Regions from separate parts of the Hydrogenophaga sp. PBL-H3 genome, predicted to be linked through region 2. Evidence: predicted binding sites of a transcription regulator. Region 2 holds the regulator's gene; the other holds the start of a gene.
The links. The regulator FNR, encoded in region 2, switches genes on or off when oxygen is low (the NO sensors DNR and NnrR bind a similar motif). The targets are predictions, from matches to a motif close to TTGATNNNNATCAA.
Positions count from the first base shown of each region.

Region 1: F9Z44_RS18460 (OmpW/AlkL family protein) is a predicted target of FNR. The motif match lies at 3,760-3,773, and genes of this name have one in related genera.

Region 1 covers NZ_CP044972.1:3,939,209-3,947,016, reverse strand. Annotated here, with positions in the region: gene ahcY (adenosylhomocysteinase) at 1-551, shown strand, start outside; gene F9Z44_RS18480 (TlyA family RNA methyltransferase) at 557-1,324, shown strand; gene metF (methylenetetrahydrofolate reductase [NAD(P)H]) at 1,367-2,197, shown strand; gene F9Z44_RS18470 (septal ring lytic transglycosylase RlpA family protein) at 2,194-2,610, shown strand; gene F9Z44_RS18465 (Bug family tripartite tricarboxylate transporter substrate binding protein) at 2,737-3,717, shown strand; gene F9Z44_RS18460 (OmpW/AlkL family protein) at 3,890-4,489, shown strand; gene F9Z44_RS18455 (2Fe-2S iron-sulfur cluster-binding protein) at 4,499-5,611, opposite strand; gene paaD (1,2-phenylacetyl-CoA epoxidase subunit PaaD) at 5,616-6,140, opposite strand; gene paaC (1,2-phenylacetyl-CoA epoxidase subunit PaaC) at 6,146-6,997, opposite strand; gene paaB (1,2-phenylacetyl-CoA epoxidase subunit PaaB) at 6,997-7,293, opposite strand; gene paaA (1,2-phenylacetyl-CoA epoxidase subunit PaaA) at 7,290-7,808, opposite strand, start outside.
Region 2 covers NZ_CP044972.1:2,688,095-2,695,902, reverse strand. Annotated here, with positions in the region: gene ccoO (cytochrome-c oxidase, cbb3-type subunit II) at 1-32, shown strand, start outside; gene F9Z44_RS12390 (cbb3-type cytochrome oxidase subunit 3) at 49-186, shown strand; gene ccoP (cytochrome-c oxidase, cbb3-type subunit III) at 220-1,137, shown strand; gene ccoG (cytochrome c oxidase accessory protein CcoG) at 1,234-2,607, shown strand; gene F9Z44_RS12375 (nitrogen fixation protein FixH) at 2,644-2,931, shown strand; gene F9Z44_RS12370 (hypothetical protein) at 2,960-3,190, shown strand; gene fnr (fumarate/nitrate reduction transcriptional regulator Fnr) at 3,650-4,369, opposite strand; gene hemN (oxygen-independent coproporphyrinogen III oxidase) at 4,520-5,899, shown strand; gene F9Z44_RS12355 (sulfite exporter TauE/SafE family protein) at 5,919-6,590, shown strand; gene F9Z44_RS12350 (DMT family transporter) at 6,592-7,473, opposite strand.

The DNA of each region.
Region 1 (7,808 bases), 1.3 Mb from region 2:
CCCTGCAGGCCGCAATGGAAGGCTTCAAGGTCGTGACCATGGAATACGCAGCCGACAAGTGCGACATCTTTGTGTCCGCCACTGGCAACAAGAACGTGATCCGTTACGAGCACATGGCCGCCATGAAAGACGAAGCCATCGTCTGCAACATCGGTCACTTCGACAACGAGATCGACGTGGCCTCGCTCGAAAAGTGTGTGTGGGACGAGATCAAACCCCAGGTCGACCACATCACCTTCCCCGACGGCAAGAAGATCACCCTGCTGGCCAAGGGCCGCCTGGTGAACCTGGGTTGCGCCACTGGCCACCCCAGCTTCGTGATGTCGTCGAGCTTCGCCAACCAGACCATTGCGCAGATCGAGCTGTTCACCAAGCAGGACCAGTACGAAGCCGGCAAGGTCTACGTGCTGCCCAAGCACCTGGATGAGAAGGTCGCGCGTCTGCACCTGAAGAAAGTCGGCGCCATGCTGACCGAACTGAGCGACGAGCAGGCGGCCTACATCGGCGTCTCCAAGCAAGGTCCGTACAAGGCCAACACCTACCGCTACTGATCCGCATGCGGGCAGACCAACTGCTCGTCGAGCGCGGGCTGGCGGCTTCCAAGTCGCAAGCGCAACGGCTGATTGCATCGGGTGTGCGCTGGCGGCTGCCGCCGGGCGACTGGAAAACCGTCTCGAAGAACGGCGAAGAGCTGCGCGAGACGGTGGAGTTGCAAGCGGTGGACAACGCCGAGACGCGTTTTGTCTCGCGCGGTGGCCTCAAGCTCGACGGTGCGCTGCAACGCGTGGCGCTTGACGTGCGTGGCCTGCGCTGCCTCGACGTGGGGCAGAGCAGCGGTGGTTTCACCGACTGCCTGCTGCAGCGCGGCGCACAGCAGGTGGTGGGCGTGGACGTGGGCCAGGGCCAGCTGCATCCGCGCCTGCGCGCTGACGCGCGGGTGGTGTGTATCGAGCGCTGCAATGCGCGTGATCTCACCGTTGAGGCCTTGATGGATGCGGGCGGCTCAGCTGCCGCCGCACCGTTCGACCTGATCGTGGGCGACCTGTCCTTCATCTCGCAGACGCTGGTGTGGCCAGCGCTCGTCCCCTTGCTCACAGCGGGTGGGCATGTGCTCATGCTGGTCAAGCCGCAGTTTGAACTGCAGCCCGAGCACATCGGCAAGGGCGGCCTCGTGAAGAGCGAAGCGAGCTACCCGCTGGTGCGTGAGCGCATCGAGCAGGTGGTCCAAGACAGCGGCCTGGCGCTGCTGGACTACTTCGAGAGCCCGATCACCGGGGGTGACGGCAATCGCGAATTTCTGGTGTTCGCCCGCCTGCCGGCCTGAAGCTGGAGGCGGCGCCGGACCCGCACATTTCTGGAGAACCCCATGGGTCTGCCCGTGAGTTTTGAATTTTTTCCACCCAAGACACCCGAGGGTGTGGAGAAGCTGCGCGCGGTGCGCCAGCAGCTGTATGCGTTGAGGCCCGAGTTCTGCTCGGTGACCTACGGCGCGGGTGGCTCCACGCAAGAAGGCACCTTCAACACGGTGCGCGACATCCTCGCCGAATCGGTGCCGGCGGCCTCGCACTTCTCGTGCATCGGTGCCACCAAGGCCTCGGTGCGGGAGCAGCTCGCCACGCTCAAGGCCATGGGCGTGAAGCGCCTGGTGGCCCTGCGCGGTGATCTGCCCAGCGGTTATGGCGCGGGTGGCGAGTTCCACTACGCGAGCGACCTGGTGGCCTTCATCCGCGCGGAGACCGGCGACGATTTCCATATCGAGGTGGCCGCGTATCCGGAGGTGCACCCGCAGGCGAAGTCGCCCGAGTCGGATCTGCAGGCCTACGCGACCAAGGTGCGCGCGGGCGCGCATTCGGCCATCACCCAGTACTTCTTCAACAGCGACGCCTACTTCCGCTTTGTGGACGACGCCTACAAGCTGGGCGCCGACGTGCCGGTGGTGCCCGGCATCATGCCCATCACCAGCTCCACGCAGCTCATGCGTTTTTCGGACGCTAGCGGCGCCGAGATCCCGCGCTGGATCCGGCTGCGCCTGCAGGCCTTTGGCGACGACACGGCGTCCATCAAGGCCTTCGGCCTGGACGTGGTGACCGACCTGTGCGACCAGCTGCGCAACGGCGGCGTGCCGGCGCTGCACTTCTACACCATGAACCAGAGCGCGGCCACGCTGGAAATCGCGAAGCGCCTGCAGCTGTCATGAGTTTCAAGTCCGCGTTCACGCTCGCCCTGGCCACTGTGTTGTGGCTGGGCGGCTGTGCGACGCGTGCGCCCTCGCAGCCCGACCCGGTTGAGGGGGACGAGCCAGCCGCGGTACTGGAAGAGCGCGAGATCGAGCGGGGCCAGGCCTCGTGGTACGGCGATCCCTTTCATGGGCGGCGCACCGCCAGCGGCGAGATCTTCAACATGCACGATCTCACCGCCGCCCACAAGACGCTGCCCTTCGGCACGCGCTTGCGGGTGCGCAACCTCGCGACCGGGCAAGACGTGTTGCTGCGCATCAACGACCGTGGTCCCCACGTGAGGGGTCGCATCATCGACCTGAGCCGCGCTGCCGCGGCGCAGGTCGGCCTGCTGGGCAGCGGCACGGCGACGGTGGTGCTGCTGGCCGAATGAGTGCCTCGCGGCCCGCCGGATGCTCATGGACGAACTTCGCCCGGTGATGACCGGGCTGGAACTGGTAGCCTCCAACTGGGCGAGATGGCAGCGATCAGGCTGCACGCCCTCACATCAGGAGCCCGTATGCATTCCCCTGCTTCATTGAACCGCCGCACCGTGTTGATGGCCGTCGCGGCCACCGTGGCCGCGCCCGCGCTGAGGGCCCAGACACTGCCCCGCACCATCCGGCTGGTGGTGCCGTTCCCGCCCGGCGGCTCGCCCGACATCCTGGCCCGGGCCTTGCAGCCCCGGCTGGCCGCCGCGCTCGGTGTGAACGTGGTGATCGACAACAAACCGGGTGCCGGGGGTTCACTGGGCGCCACGGACGTGGCGCGCTCGGCGCCCAATGGCGCCACGCTGCTCATGGGCCACACCGGCACGCTGGCCGTCAACCCCGCCATCTACCCCGGCCTGGCCTACGACCCGCAGAAGAGCTTCGCCCCGATCGCCTGGGTGGCCCGTGTGCCCAACGTGCTGGTGATCAACGCATCGCTGCCCATCACCTCGTTGAAGCAACTCATCGAGCGCGCCAAAGCGCAGCCCGGCCAGCTCACGCACGCTTCGGGCGGCAATGGCAGCGCCGCCCACATCGCCTTTGAATACCTCAAGCAGCGCGCGGGCATGTTCATGCTGCACATCCCCTACCGCGGCACGGCGCCCTCGATCACCGACGTGATCGGTGGTCGCGTCGACTGCACCTTCACCGGCGCGCCAGCCGTCCTGCCGCACGTGCAGGGTGGCCGCCTGCGTGCGCTGGCGGTGTCGAGCCCGCAGCGCCTGCCCGCCCTGCCCAACGTGCCCACGGTGGCCGAGAGCGGTTACCCCGGCTTCGAGGCCGATCAGTGGTACGGCATCGTCGGCCCCGCCGGCATGCCACCCGACCTGGTGGCGCGGCTCAACGCAGAGATCAACGCGGCGCTGGTCCACCCCGAGGTGCTGGAGCCGCTCACGCGCGAAGGCGCCACACCCATGCCGTCGAAGCCGCAGGACTTTGCCGCGCTCATCGCGCGCGAGATTCCGCGCTGGGCCGAGGTGGTGCGCATCGGCAACGTCAAGCCGTCCTGAGTTTTCAATGCGGTCACCGCTCGCCGTGGCCGCCGCCGAAAATTGATCTGCGTCAAACGCCGGTGTGATCGCCGAGGGCGTGGTCGGCCGTATTGATGCAGCGCAATATGTCGCGGGTCGGGGTCTTCTGTAATCGATGTCGGGAATGTTCCCGCTTCGATCACTGAACACCATGAAAAAGACCACTGTGGCTCTCGCCTCCCTCGTGCTGATGGCATCGGGCGCGGCCCTTGCACAAGACTTCAACGCAGGCTCGCTGCTGGTGCGCGCCCGCGCCGTTCATCTGGACAGCGCCAACAAGGACAGCACCGGCCTGGATCTTTCGATCAACAACAAGACGCTGCCCGAAATCGACTTCACGTACTTCTTCAGCCCCAACCTGGCGGCCGAACTGGTGCTGACCGTGCCGCAGAAGCAGCGCGTGTACGCCGGCGCCACCCAGATCGGCAGCTTGAAGCACCTGCCGCCCACGCTCACCTTGCAGTACCACTTCAACCACAGCAACGGCATCAAGCCCTACCTGGGCGCCGGTCTGAACTACACGCGCTTCAGCTCGGTGGATCTGCTCGGTGGTGGCGCGGACCTCAAGCGCAACAGCTATGGTCTGGCCTTGCAGGCCGGCGTTGATGTGCCGCTGTCCAAGAACCTGTACCTGAACGTCGACGTGAAGAAGGTCTACATCAAGACCGACGTGATCGCCGCTGGAAGCAACATCGGCACCTTCAAGGTGGACCCGATTCTCCTGGGCGTGGGTCTGGGCTGGCGCTTCTGAGGCGGCGCTTCAGCGCTCGTCGAAGCTGATCACGAGCGCATCGCTCGTGGGTCGCGCCTGGCAGCTCAACACGAAACCCTTGTCGGTTTCCCAGGGCTCCAGCGTGTAGTTTTTCTCCATCGCCACCGAACCCTCCATCACCTTGGCGCGGCAGGTGCAGCACACGCCGCCGCGACACGACCAGGGCAGGTCCAGGCCTGCGCTGAGGGCCACGTCGAGCACCCGCTCGTCGCGGTTCATGCGCAGCGCGTGCGGCTTGCCGTCGAGCAGCACGGTGAGCGCGACGTCACCGTCGGTGCGCACGGCCGCATCGGCATGGCCGAGCACCACCGCCTTGCGCGCTTCGGCCGGCAGGGCTTGCAGCGTGGGCGAGGTGAAGCGCTCGGTGTGCACCCGGTCGGGCCGCACGCCGGCGTCGAGCAGTGCTTGTTCGGTGGCGTCGATCATGGCCTCAGGCCCGCAGATGAACACCTCGTCCATGCTGGCCACGGGCAGCAGCGTGGCGATGAGCGCGCGCACCTTGTCGCCGTCGATGCGACCTTCGAGCAACGGCACCTCCTGTGCCTGGCGCGAGAGGATGTGGATCAGCGTGAGTCGGTCGGCATACCTGTCCTTCAGGTCCTGCAGCGCTTCGTTGAACATCACGCTGTCCATGCGCCGGTTGCCATAGACCAGGGTGAACTTGGCCTGAGGTGATTCTTCGAGCGTGCTGGCCATGAGCGAGAGGATGGGCGTGATGCCTGAGCCAGCCGCAAAGCCCACGCGGTGCAGTGCACGCGGCTTGTGCACGGTGAAGCGGCCGTCGGGTGGCATTACCTTGAGCGTGTCGCCGGCGCGCAGTTCGCTGGCCGCCCAGTTGGAAAACACACCACCGTCCACCGGCCGGATGCCCAGCGTGAGTTCGCCCCGCTGCGTGAGCAGGCTGCGCGGGCTGCTGATGGAGTAACTGCGCCGCACGTCTTGCCCGCCAATGGTGGCGCGCAAGGTGAGGAACTGGCCCGGCTCGAAAGCGAACGCCGTGCGCTGCTCGGCCGGTATGGCCAGGGTGATGGCCACGGCGCCGGCAGCTTCGGGGCTGATGCGGGCGATGGGCAGCTCGTGGAAGCGGTGTGCGGTGCTCATGGCATCAATAGGGTTTGAAGTAGTCGAAGGGCTCAAGGCAATCGAGGCAGCGGTACATGGACTTGCACGCGGTCGATCCGAACGGCGAGGTTTCGGTGGTGTGGGTCGAGCCGCATTGCGGGCAGGGCACCACCTCGCGTTGCAGGGCCTGGCGTGAAAACTTCAGCACGTTGCCGCCCGCGTTGGCGCTGCTGCCGCACTGCGGTGGCGCAATGCCGTAGGCGCGCAGCTTCTCGCGTGCGGCCTCGCTCATCCAGTCGGTGGTCCAGGCGGGGGCGAGCTGCGTGACCACGCGGGCGCGGATGCCCGCGCTTGCCAGGGTGGCGCGCACATCGTCCTCGATCTGTCCCATGGCCGGGCAGCCGCTGTAGGTGGGCGTGATCACCACCTCGGGGGTGCCGTCGGCACCCGTGCGCACGTCGCGCAGGATGCCGAGTTCACTCAGGCTGACCACCGGAATTTCGGGGTCGCTCAGATCGGCGAGCGAGGCCCAAATGGCGGCGTGTTCGTGGACGACGGCGATGGTCATGGCGATCACCACACCGCTTGTGGGTGCGTGCGCGCCAGGCTCTGCATTTCGGCCAGCAGAAAACCCATGTGTTCCGAATGCACGCCGAGCTTGCCCTGCGGCACGTAGCCTTGCACGGCAGGGCGTTGGAGCGTGGCTTCGGTCACTGTGTCATCCACCAATGCGTCCCAGTCCGCCTTGAGGTTGGCGACATCCACGCCCGTGCCACTCTGCACCGCCTGTGTTTCAGCTTCGCTGCCGATCCAGAACTCCTGGCAGTAGGGCAGCAGGTGGTTGAGTGCCGCTTGCGCGCGGGCGTGTGATTCGTCGGTGCCGTCGCCAAAGCGCACCAGCCAGTCGCTGGCATGGCGCAGGTGGTAACGCACCTCCTTCAGCGATTTCGCGGCGATGGCGGCCAGGTGCGCGTCCGCCGATGTCTGCAGCCGGTCCCACACCAGCACCATGAGCGCGCTGTAGAGAAAGTTGCGTGTGATGGTGGTGGCGTAATCGCGGTCGCCCGATGAGGTGCTGGCCAGGGGACCGCTGTGCGGCAACTCCAGCAGCGTGAGGTTGCGGAATTCGTGCGTGTCGCGGAAATAGGCCAGGGTGTCTTCGGTCACGCGGCCATCGGTGCGCGCGCCCTGCAGGTGTTGGAAGCGCTGCGTCAGGTCGGCATCGTCGTTGATGAGCGCGGCGGCGTGCTGGTAGAGCATGCGGGCCTGGCCCAGCAGATCCAGGCTGTTGTTGGCCAGGGCCAGATCCTCTTCCAGGATGGGCCCGTGGCCGCACCACTCGGCGTTGCGCTGGCCGAGCACCAGGGCGTTGTCGGCCAGGTGCAGCAAATAGGCCACGGGCGCGTGGGTGGGCGCTGAAACCATCACATGTGCCCCACTTTGTCCGGGATCTCGTAGAAGGTCGGATGCCGGTACACCTTGTCGGCGGCCGGGTCGAAGAAGCTGTCCTTGCTGTCGGGCTCGCTGGCGGTGATGCTGTTGGACGGCACGACCCAGATGCTCACGCCTTCCTGGCGGCGCGTGTAGACGTCGCGCGCCATCTGCAGTGCGTGGGGTGCGTCGCTGGCGTGCAGGCTGCCGCAGTGCTTGTGCTCCAGGCCCTGCTTGCTGCGCACGAAGACTTCCCACAAGGGCCATTCCTTGAGTGCGGCTGTGTTCATGCGGCCTCCTTCATGGTGCGTGCCTGTTGTTTGGCCGCGTGGGCGAGCGCCGCTTCGCGGACCCATGCGCCGTCGTTCCAGGCCTTCACGCGCGTGGCCAGGCGCTCCTTGTTGCAGGGGCCGTCGCCATTGACCACGGCCCAGAACTCGTCCCAGTCGATCGAACCGTAATCGTGGTGGCCACGCGCCTCGTTCCATTTCAGGTCGGGATCGGGAAGCGTCACGCCCAGCACCTCGGCCTGCGGCACGGTCGCGTCCACGAACTTCTGGCGCAGGTCGTCGTTGGAAATGCGTTTGATGCCCCAGCGCATGCCCTGCACGCTGTTGGGGCTGTCGGCGTCGGGCGGGCCGAACATCGCCAGGCACTTCCACCACCAGCGGTTCACCGCGTCCTGCACCATGGCTTTCTGCTCGGCCGTGCCCTGCATCATGGTCATCAGCGACTCGAAGCCCTGGCGCTGGTGGAAGCTTTCTTCCTTGCAGACGCGGATCATGGCGCGCGCATACGGGCCGAA
Region 2 (7,808 bases):
ACCTGCAGGTGCTCGGCACCGCGATCAAGTAAGCCCACGGAGGACACCATGGACATCAACGACCTGCGCAGCATCGTCACTGTGGTCAGCATGCTGACCTTCCTGGGCATCGTGGTCTGGGCCTGGTCCAGGCAGAACAAGGAACGTTTCGAGGAGGCGGCCCAGCTGCCTTTCCAGGACGAATGAACCCCACGACTCCGTCAGAACAAGAGAAACATCATGAGTGATTTCACCAGCGAATTCTGGTCCTGGTACGTGGCCGGGCTGACCGTGGTCAGCATCCTGGCCTGCGCGGTCCTGCTCTGGATCAGCGGCACCACCAAAGTCAAGGTACGGGCCGACAACACCACCGGCCATGTGTGGGACGAGGACCTGCAAGAGATGAACAACCCCTTGCCGCGCTGGTGGGTGTACCTGTTCATCATCACGGTGGTCTTCGCGCTGGTCTACGGCGTGCTGTACCCCACCTTCGGCAAGTACCAGGGCGTTTTGGGCTGGACGTCGCAAGGCCAGCACCAGGCCGAGGTCGACAAGGTGCAGAAGGACATCGCACCCATCTACGCGCGCTTCAACGGCCTGTCGCCCGAGCAACTGGCGGGCGACGCGCCGGCCATGGCCATCGGCGAGCGCCTGTACATGAACAACTGCGCCCAGTGCCACGGCTCGGACGCGCGCGGCGCCCGCAGCTTCCCCAACCTCACCGACGGGGACTGGTTGCACGGCGGTGATCCTGCAACCATCAAGACCACGCTCACGCAGGGCCGCATCGGCATGATGCCGCCCATGGCTGCAGCCGTGGGCACGCCCGATGACGTGCGCAACGTGGCGCATTACGTGATGAGTCTGTCGGCCACGCCGCACGACTCGGTGCGCGCTGCGGTGGGTCGTTCCAAGTTCGGTGCCTGCGCTGCCTGCCACGGCGCCGAGGGCAAAGGCAACCCCGCACTGGGTGCCCCCAACCTGACCGACGGCATCTGGCTGCACGGCTGGGGCGAGGAGGCGATCGTGCGTGCCGTGACCAACGGCTTCACCAACCAGATGCCGGCGCAGGCCGGCAAGCTCAACGCCGACCAGATCCATGTCCTCACCGCCTACATCTGGGGTCTGTCCAACAAGCCGCCGGTGGCGACCAACTGAGTCTGATTGAAAGCCTCCGTGTCCCAAGCAACACCTGGCGCCAAACCTTCAGCCACCATCATCCCCATCGTGCCTGCGGCCGCAGACGACGAGGTGATGGTGTCGCTGTACGCGTCGAGCCAGAAGATCCATCCGCGCTCGGTCTCGGGCGTGTTCTCCAACTGGCGCTGGATCATGGTGTGGATCACGCAGGTCGTCTTCTACGGTCTGCCCTGGCTGGAGTGGAATGCGCGCCAGGCCGTGTTGTTCGATCTGGAGGCGCGCCGCTTCTACATCTTCAGTCTGGTGCTCTACCCGCAGGATTTCATCTACCTCACCGGGCTGCTGGTCATCTCGGCACTCTCGCTGTTCCTGTTCACGGCGGTGGCGGGTCGGCTGTGGTGTGGGTTTGCCTGCCCGCAAACGGTCTACACGGAGATCTTCCTGTGGATCGAAAAGAAGGTGGAAGGCGACCGCTCCGCGCGCCTGCGGCTGGACGCGGCCGCCATGTCGGCATCCAAGCTCGGCAAGCGCGTGCTCAAGCAGGTGCTCTGGATTGCCGTTGCGCTGTGGACCGGCTTCACCTTCGTGGGCTACTTCACGCCCATCCGCGAGCTGGCCGCGCTCTCGGTGGCCGCCTCGCTCGGCCCCTGGCAAACCTTCTGGGTGTTTTTCTATGGCTTCGCCACCTACGGCAACGCCGGCTTCCTGCGCGAGCAGGTCTGCAAGCACATGTGTCCGTATGCGCGCTTCCAGAGCGCAATGTTCGACAAGGACACGATGATCGTGACCTACGACGAGAAGCGCGGCGAGCCGCGTGGTCCTCGCTCGAAAAAGGCCGACCCGGCGGCCCTGGGGCTGGGCTCGTGTGTGGACTGCACCCTGTGCGTGCAGGTCTGCCCGACCGGTATCGACATCCGCAAGGGCCTGCAGTACGAGTGCATCGGCTGCGCGGCCTGCGTCGACGTGTGCGACGACGTGATGGACAAGGTCGGCTACCCGCGTGGCCTCATCAAGTTCTCGACCCAGAACGGCATGGAGCAGGGCTGGAGTACGAAGCAGATGCTGCAGCGCGCCATGCGCCCGCGCGTGCTGGTGTACTCGGCCATCCTGCTGACCATCACCGCGGCGGTGGGTGTGAGCCTGTTCCTGCGCACGCCACTGCGGGTGGACGTGATGCGCGACCGCGGTTCGCTCGCGCGCATGGTGGAGCAGGGCCGCATCGAAAACGTGTACCGCCTGCAGATCATGAACGCCACCGAAAAGACGCAGCGCTACGCCATCACGGTCTCGGGCCTGCCCGGCATCACGCTGGACCCGCTTGCCGAGGTCGAGGTGTTGCCCACCGAAGTGCGATCGGCCGCGGTGCGGGTCCAGATCCCGCCTGGCACCGCCGAAGCCGGTTCTCACCCCATCCGGTTCGAGATCCGTTCCACCGGTGACGAAGTGGCCCGCGTGACCGAGAAGGCCGCCTTCCTCGTGCCGCGCTGAATCGCCCACCCAGATTTGCCTTTTCAGGAGATTGCCATGACTTCATCCAACGCCACGAACACCGCTGCGGCCCCGGCCTGGTGGCGCACGCCTCACATGTGGCTGGTGGTGGGTGCGCCACTGGTGGGTGTGGCGGCCAGCCTGACCGCCGCCTTCTTCGCCATCAACGGTGCCGACCCGGTGCTCAACAAGGCCGACTACCAGCGCGATTTCAAGGCTGCTCATGCGTTGCAGGGCCAGGCCCGCATCGACGCCTTAGCCAAGCTGCAGCCGGCCCACCAGGCGCGCAACAACGCCGCCTCGCCGGTGATCCCGGCCGAGTGATCCACAACGACAACGGGGAGACAAACCCATGTGGGGAAAGCGCCTGATGGGGATCGCATGGCCCGCCTTTCTGGTGGCGGCCGTGCTGGAGATGGTGGTCTTTGCACTCGTGGACCCGAGCGATCTGCACTGGTTCGGCTCGCCGCTGGCGCTTTCGCGCGAGGCGGTCTACACGCTGGCGTTTTTCGTGTTCTGGGCGCTGACGATGGCGTCAAGCGCGCTCACCACGCTGCTGACCCTGCCTTCGTCGGAACTCTGAACGATCCGCCTCAGGAGGGCAGCGACCCGCGCAGCGGCGGAGCGTGGGGGCCTGGGGATCCGGCGCAGGGCCGCCCCAAGCCGGATCAGCCCCCGTGGGGGGCAGCGACCCGCGCAGCGGCGGAGCGTGGGGGCAACGTTTTGCCGCCGGGCCGCCCCAAGGCAAAACAGCCCCCGTGGGGGGCAGCGACCCGCGCAGCGGCGGAGCGTGGGGGCTACGTTTTGCCGCCGGGCCGCCCCAAGGCAAAACAGCCCCCGTGGGGGGCAGCGACCCGCGCAGCGGCGGAGCGTGGGGGCTACGTTTTGCCGCCGGGCCGCCCCAAGGCAAAACAGCCCCCGTGGGGGGCAGCGACCCGCGCAGCGGCGGAGCGTGGGGGCTACGTTTTGCCGCCGGGCCGCCCCAAGGCAAAACAGCCCCCGTGGGGGGCAGCGACCCGCGCAGCGGCGGAGCGTGGGGGCCTTAGATACAGGTCTGCGGGTTGACGATCTGGCGCAGTCCGTCGACGTTCTTGATGTGCACGTAGCGCTGCTTCACCTCAATGATGCCGTCCTCCACGAACTTGGAGAACGTGCGGCTCACCGTCTCCAGCTTCATGCCCAGGTAGCTGCCGATTTCCTCGCGCGTCATGCGCAGCACGAATTCGGACTGTGAGAAGCCGCGAGCGTGCAGGCGCTGCACCAGATTGAGAAGGAAAGCGGCCAGCCGCTCTTCGGCGCGCATGCTGCCCAGCAGCAGCATCACGCCGTGGTCACGCACGATCTCGCGACTCAGGATCTTGTGCACATGGTGCTGCAGCGTGGTGAATTCGCGCGAGAGTTCCTCGACCTGGTCGAACGGCATGATGCAGACCTCGGCGTCTTCCAGCGCGACCGCGTCGCAGGAGTGGTGGTCGCTCACGATGCCGTCCATGCCGATGATCTCGCCCGTCATCTGGAAGCCGGTCACCTGGTCGCGGCCGTCGGCCGTGGTCACGCAGGTCTTGAAGAACCCCGAGCGAACCGCATAGAGCGAGGTGAATTTGTCGCCGACGCTGAACAGCGATTGACCTCGCTTGATCCGCTTGCGGGTGGAGATCACGCGGTCCAGCTTGTCCATCTCGTCAGGGTTCAGACCCATGGGCAGACAGAGCTCGCGCAGGTTGCAGCTGGAACAGGCAACTTTGATGGTGTGGGCGTCCATACGAAATCCGGGAATGTGTGACAGACCACAGCATACCCCCGTGGGGTGTCGGTGCTCCCAAACGGGCAGGGCGCATCTGCCTGTTGATGAAGATCAAGGGCCCCAGGCCTTTCCTGCGGCACAGTGGTTCCATTGATTGGGAGACATCCTGTGAGCCACACCATTTCCGACGATCTGCTGCGCCGGTTCGACATCCCCGGACCACGCTACACCTCGTACCCCACCGCCGACCGCTTCGTTGAAGCCTTCACCGAGCAAGACTACGTTCAGGCGCTCGAGCAGCGAAAAGCGGGATCGATGGCACTGCCGCTATCACTTTACGTGCACATCCCGTTTTGCGAGTCGGTCTGCTACTACTGCGCCTGCAACAAGGTGATCACCAAGCACCACGAGCGCGCGGCCGAATACCTGCGTTACCTCACACGGGAGGTCGAACTGCAGGTAGCCCATTTCGGCCGGGGGCACAACGTCTCGCAGCTGCACCTGGGCGGTGGCACGCCGACCTTCCTGTCGGACGCCGAGCTCGAAGACCTCATGACCATGCTGCGCTCGCACTTCACGCTGGTGCCTGGCGGCGAGTATTCGGTGGAGGTGGATCCGCGCACGGTGAGCGAAGAGCGCCTGCGCAACTTGGCCCGTCTGGGCTTCAACCGCCTGAGCTTCGGTGTGCAGGACTTCGACCCCGCCGTGCAGAAGGCGGTGCACCGCGTGCAACCCGCCGAGCAGGTGTTCGCACTGGTGGACGCCGCGCGCCGTATCGGATTCGAGTCCGTCAACGTCGACCTGATCTATGGCTTGCCGATGCAAACGCCGGAGTCGTTCGCACGCACCCTGACCCAGGTGAATGCGCTTCGCCCCGACCGCATTGCGCTCTACGCCTACGCTCATTTGCCAGCGCGCTTCAAGCCGCAGCGGCGCATCGTCGCCGCCGAACTGCCCAGCGGCAGCGCCAAGCTGGCCATGCTCTCGGCTTCATTGGACGCGTTGCAGGACGCCGGCTACGTTTACGTGGGCATGGACCACTTTGCGCTGCCGACCGACGCGCTGGCCGTGGCCAAGCGGCAGGGCCGGCTGCACCGCAACTTCCAGGGCTACAGCACCCAGCCCGACTGCGATTTGATCGCACTCGGTGTGTCCGCCATCGGGCGTATCGGGGCCACCTACAGCCAGAACGCCAAGACGCTGGAGGAGTACCGCGACATGCTGGACCAGGGCCGCCTGCCGATCGTGCGCGGCCTGGCGCTCACGCGCGACGACCTGCTGCGCCGCGCGGTGATCATGTCGTTGATGTGCCAGGGCGAGCTGCAGTTCGAGTCGATCGAACTTGGGCACCTGATCGATTTCAAGTCTTACTTCGCCCGCGAGCTGGAGCAGCTGCAAGGCTTGGCCGAGCAAGGGCTGGTGCGTCTGGACAAGACCGGTCTGCAGGTGACGGAGGCTGGCTGGTACCTGGTGCGCGCCATTGCCATGGTGTTCGACAAGTACCTGCGGGTCGACCAGGACCGGGCACGCTTCTCCAAGCTCATCTGAGCTGCACTACATTGAGCCCATGCAAACTTCAATGGCGATCACGGCCTTGTTCATGGGCGTGGTGGGTGGCCCCCACTGCGTGGCGATGTGCGGTGCGGCCTGCGCCGGCATCAGCCGCGGCGCCGGGGAGCGCAGCACGCAGGCCCTGTGGACCTTCCAGCTCAGCCGCATGGTTGGTTACGCGTTGTTCGGCGCCTTTGCCGCGGGCTCGGTGCAAGGCTTGGCCTGGCTGGGCACCAACACTGCGGTGATTCGCCCGGTGTGGACCTCGTTTCACGTGGCGGCCTTGCTGCTGGGGGTCACGCTGCTGTGGCGCGCGCGCCAGCCCGCCTGGATCGAGACCATGGGCCAGAACATCTGGCGCAAGGCGCGGCCCGTGCTGATGTCCATGGGCCAGCGCGCCCCGGTGGTGCTGGGCGTGGCCTGGGCGCTCATGCCCTGTGGCCTGCTGTATTCGGCGTTGCTGGTGGCTTCGCTGTCGGCCAACGCGCTGGAGGGCGCGGCCATCATGGCGCTGTTCTCCATCGGTACGTCGATCTCGTTGACTGCCGCTCCATGGCTGCTGCTTCGCCTGAACGGCGCGCGCTCCGGCGCCTGGGGCATTCGCCTGGCCGGCCTGGCGCTGGCGGCCACATCCGGTTGGGCTCTGTGGATGGGCATCACCCAACCCACCGGGCTCTGGTGTCTCTGATTCAGGTTGTCTGGCTGCTGCGGCCCGGCAAGGTGGCGAGCACCAAGCCGAGCAGGGCGATGCCGAAGGCCAGCAACTGAATGGCAGTGAGTCGCTCGCCCATGAACAACACGCCGATGGCCGCCGCGCTCACCGGCAGCATCACCGTGAACACGCCGGCTTGCGAGGCCGGCACGGTTTTGAGGCCAGTCATCCACAGCCACACCGTCCACACGCTGGCCGCCAGCGCGTAGAACACCAGCAGCGTCCAGATCGGCAGGCTCACCGTGCCGAAATCAAACGACCACGCGGCCCACAGCCCGAACGGCGTGACCAACGCAAACCCCCACAAGTTGATGATGGCCGAGATGCGCTTCGGACCCAGACCCTCGGTGAGGCGCTTGCCGATGACCACATAAGAAGCCTCGCACACCACCGCCGCGAACACCAGGAGGTTGCCCAGCAGCGCGCGGCTGATGCCGAAAGGACCGTTGCTGTCCACCGCCGCACCGGTGTCCACTTTCTGCAGCGAGAACAGGCCGATGCCGATGGCCGCGCAGGCGATGCCCGCTGCGCTGCGCCAGCCGATGCGTTCGCGCAGAAAGACCCAGCTCAGCACCGCCACCACTGCCGGGATGGAGGACATCACCACGCCGGCCGCCACAGCCGTGGTCATGCTCACGCCGAACAGCATGCAGATGGAAAACAGGAAGTTGCCGAGGAAGGATTCGAGGAACAACAGCCGACGCGTGTGCGGCGTGATCGGTGGCTCGCCCGGCGGCTTCTTCAACCAACGCAACATGGCCAGCCCGCCAATGCCGAACCGCAGCCAGGCCAGCAGGAAGATGGGAAACACGAGCACCAGCGGCTTGGACAAAGCCACGTAACTGCCCACGAGCGACATGCTCAGTGCAAGGCTGGCGTAGGCCCACCAACGGTTCAGGGGAGGGATGGGGTTCACAGGATCGCTTGATTCAAAAGTGGGCTGGATCATGCCCGAAGGTGCTGCGCCCTTGCTTTTCGGGATGAGGGTTGTCAATTTCTCATTGTGAAATAAAAGAATGTTGCGGTGCGCAAAAATTTCTCAATACAAGAAAGTTGATTCCATATTGAGAAAAAGTACAAAAATGCTGTTGATAAACATAGAGAAAGTTTTTCTCTTATATAAGACATAAGAGCGTCTAAAACTCTTCTATAAGACTTAAAGTCGAGGCGCTGGCTGAGGCCTTGCAAGCGAAC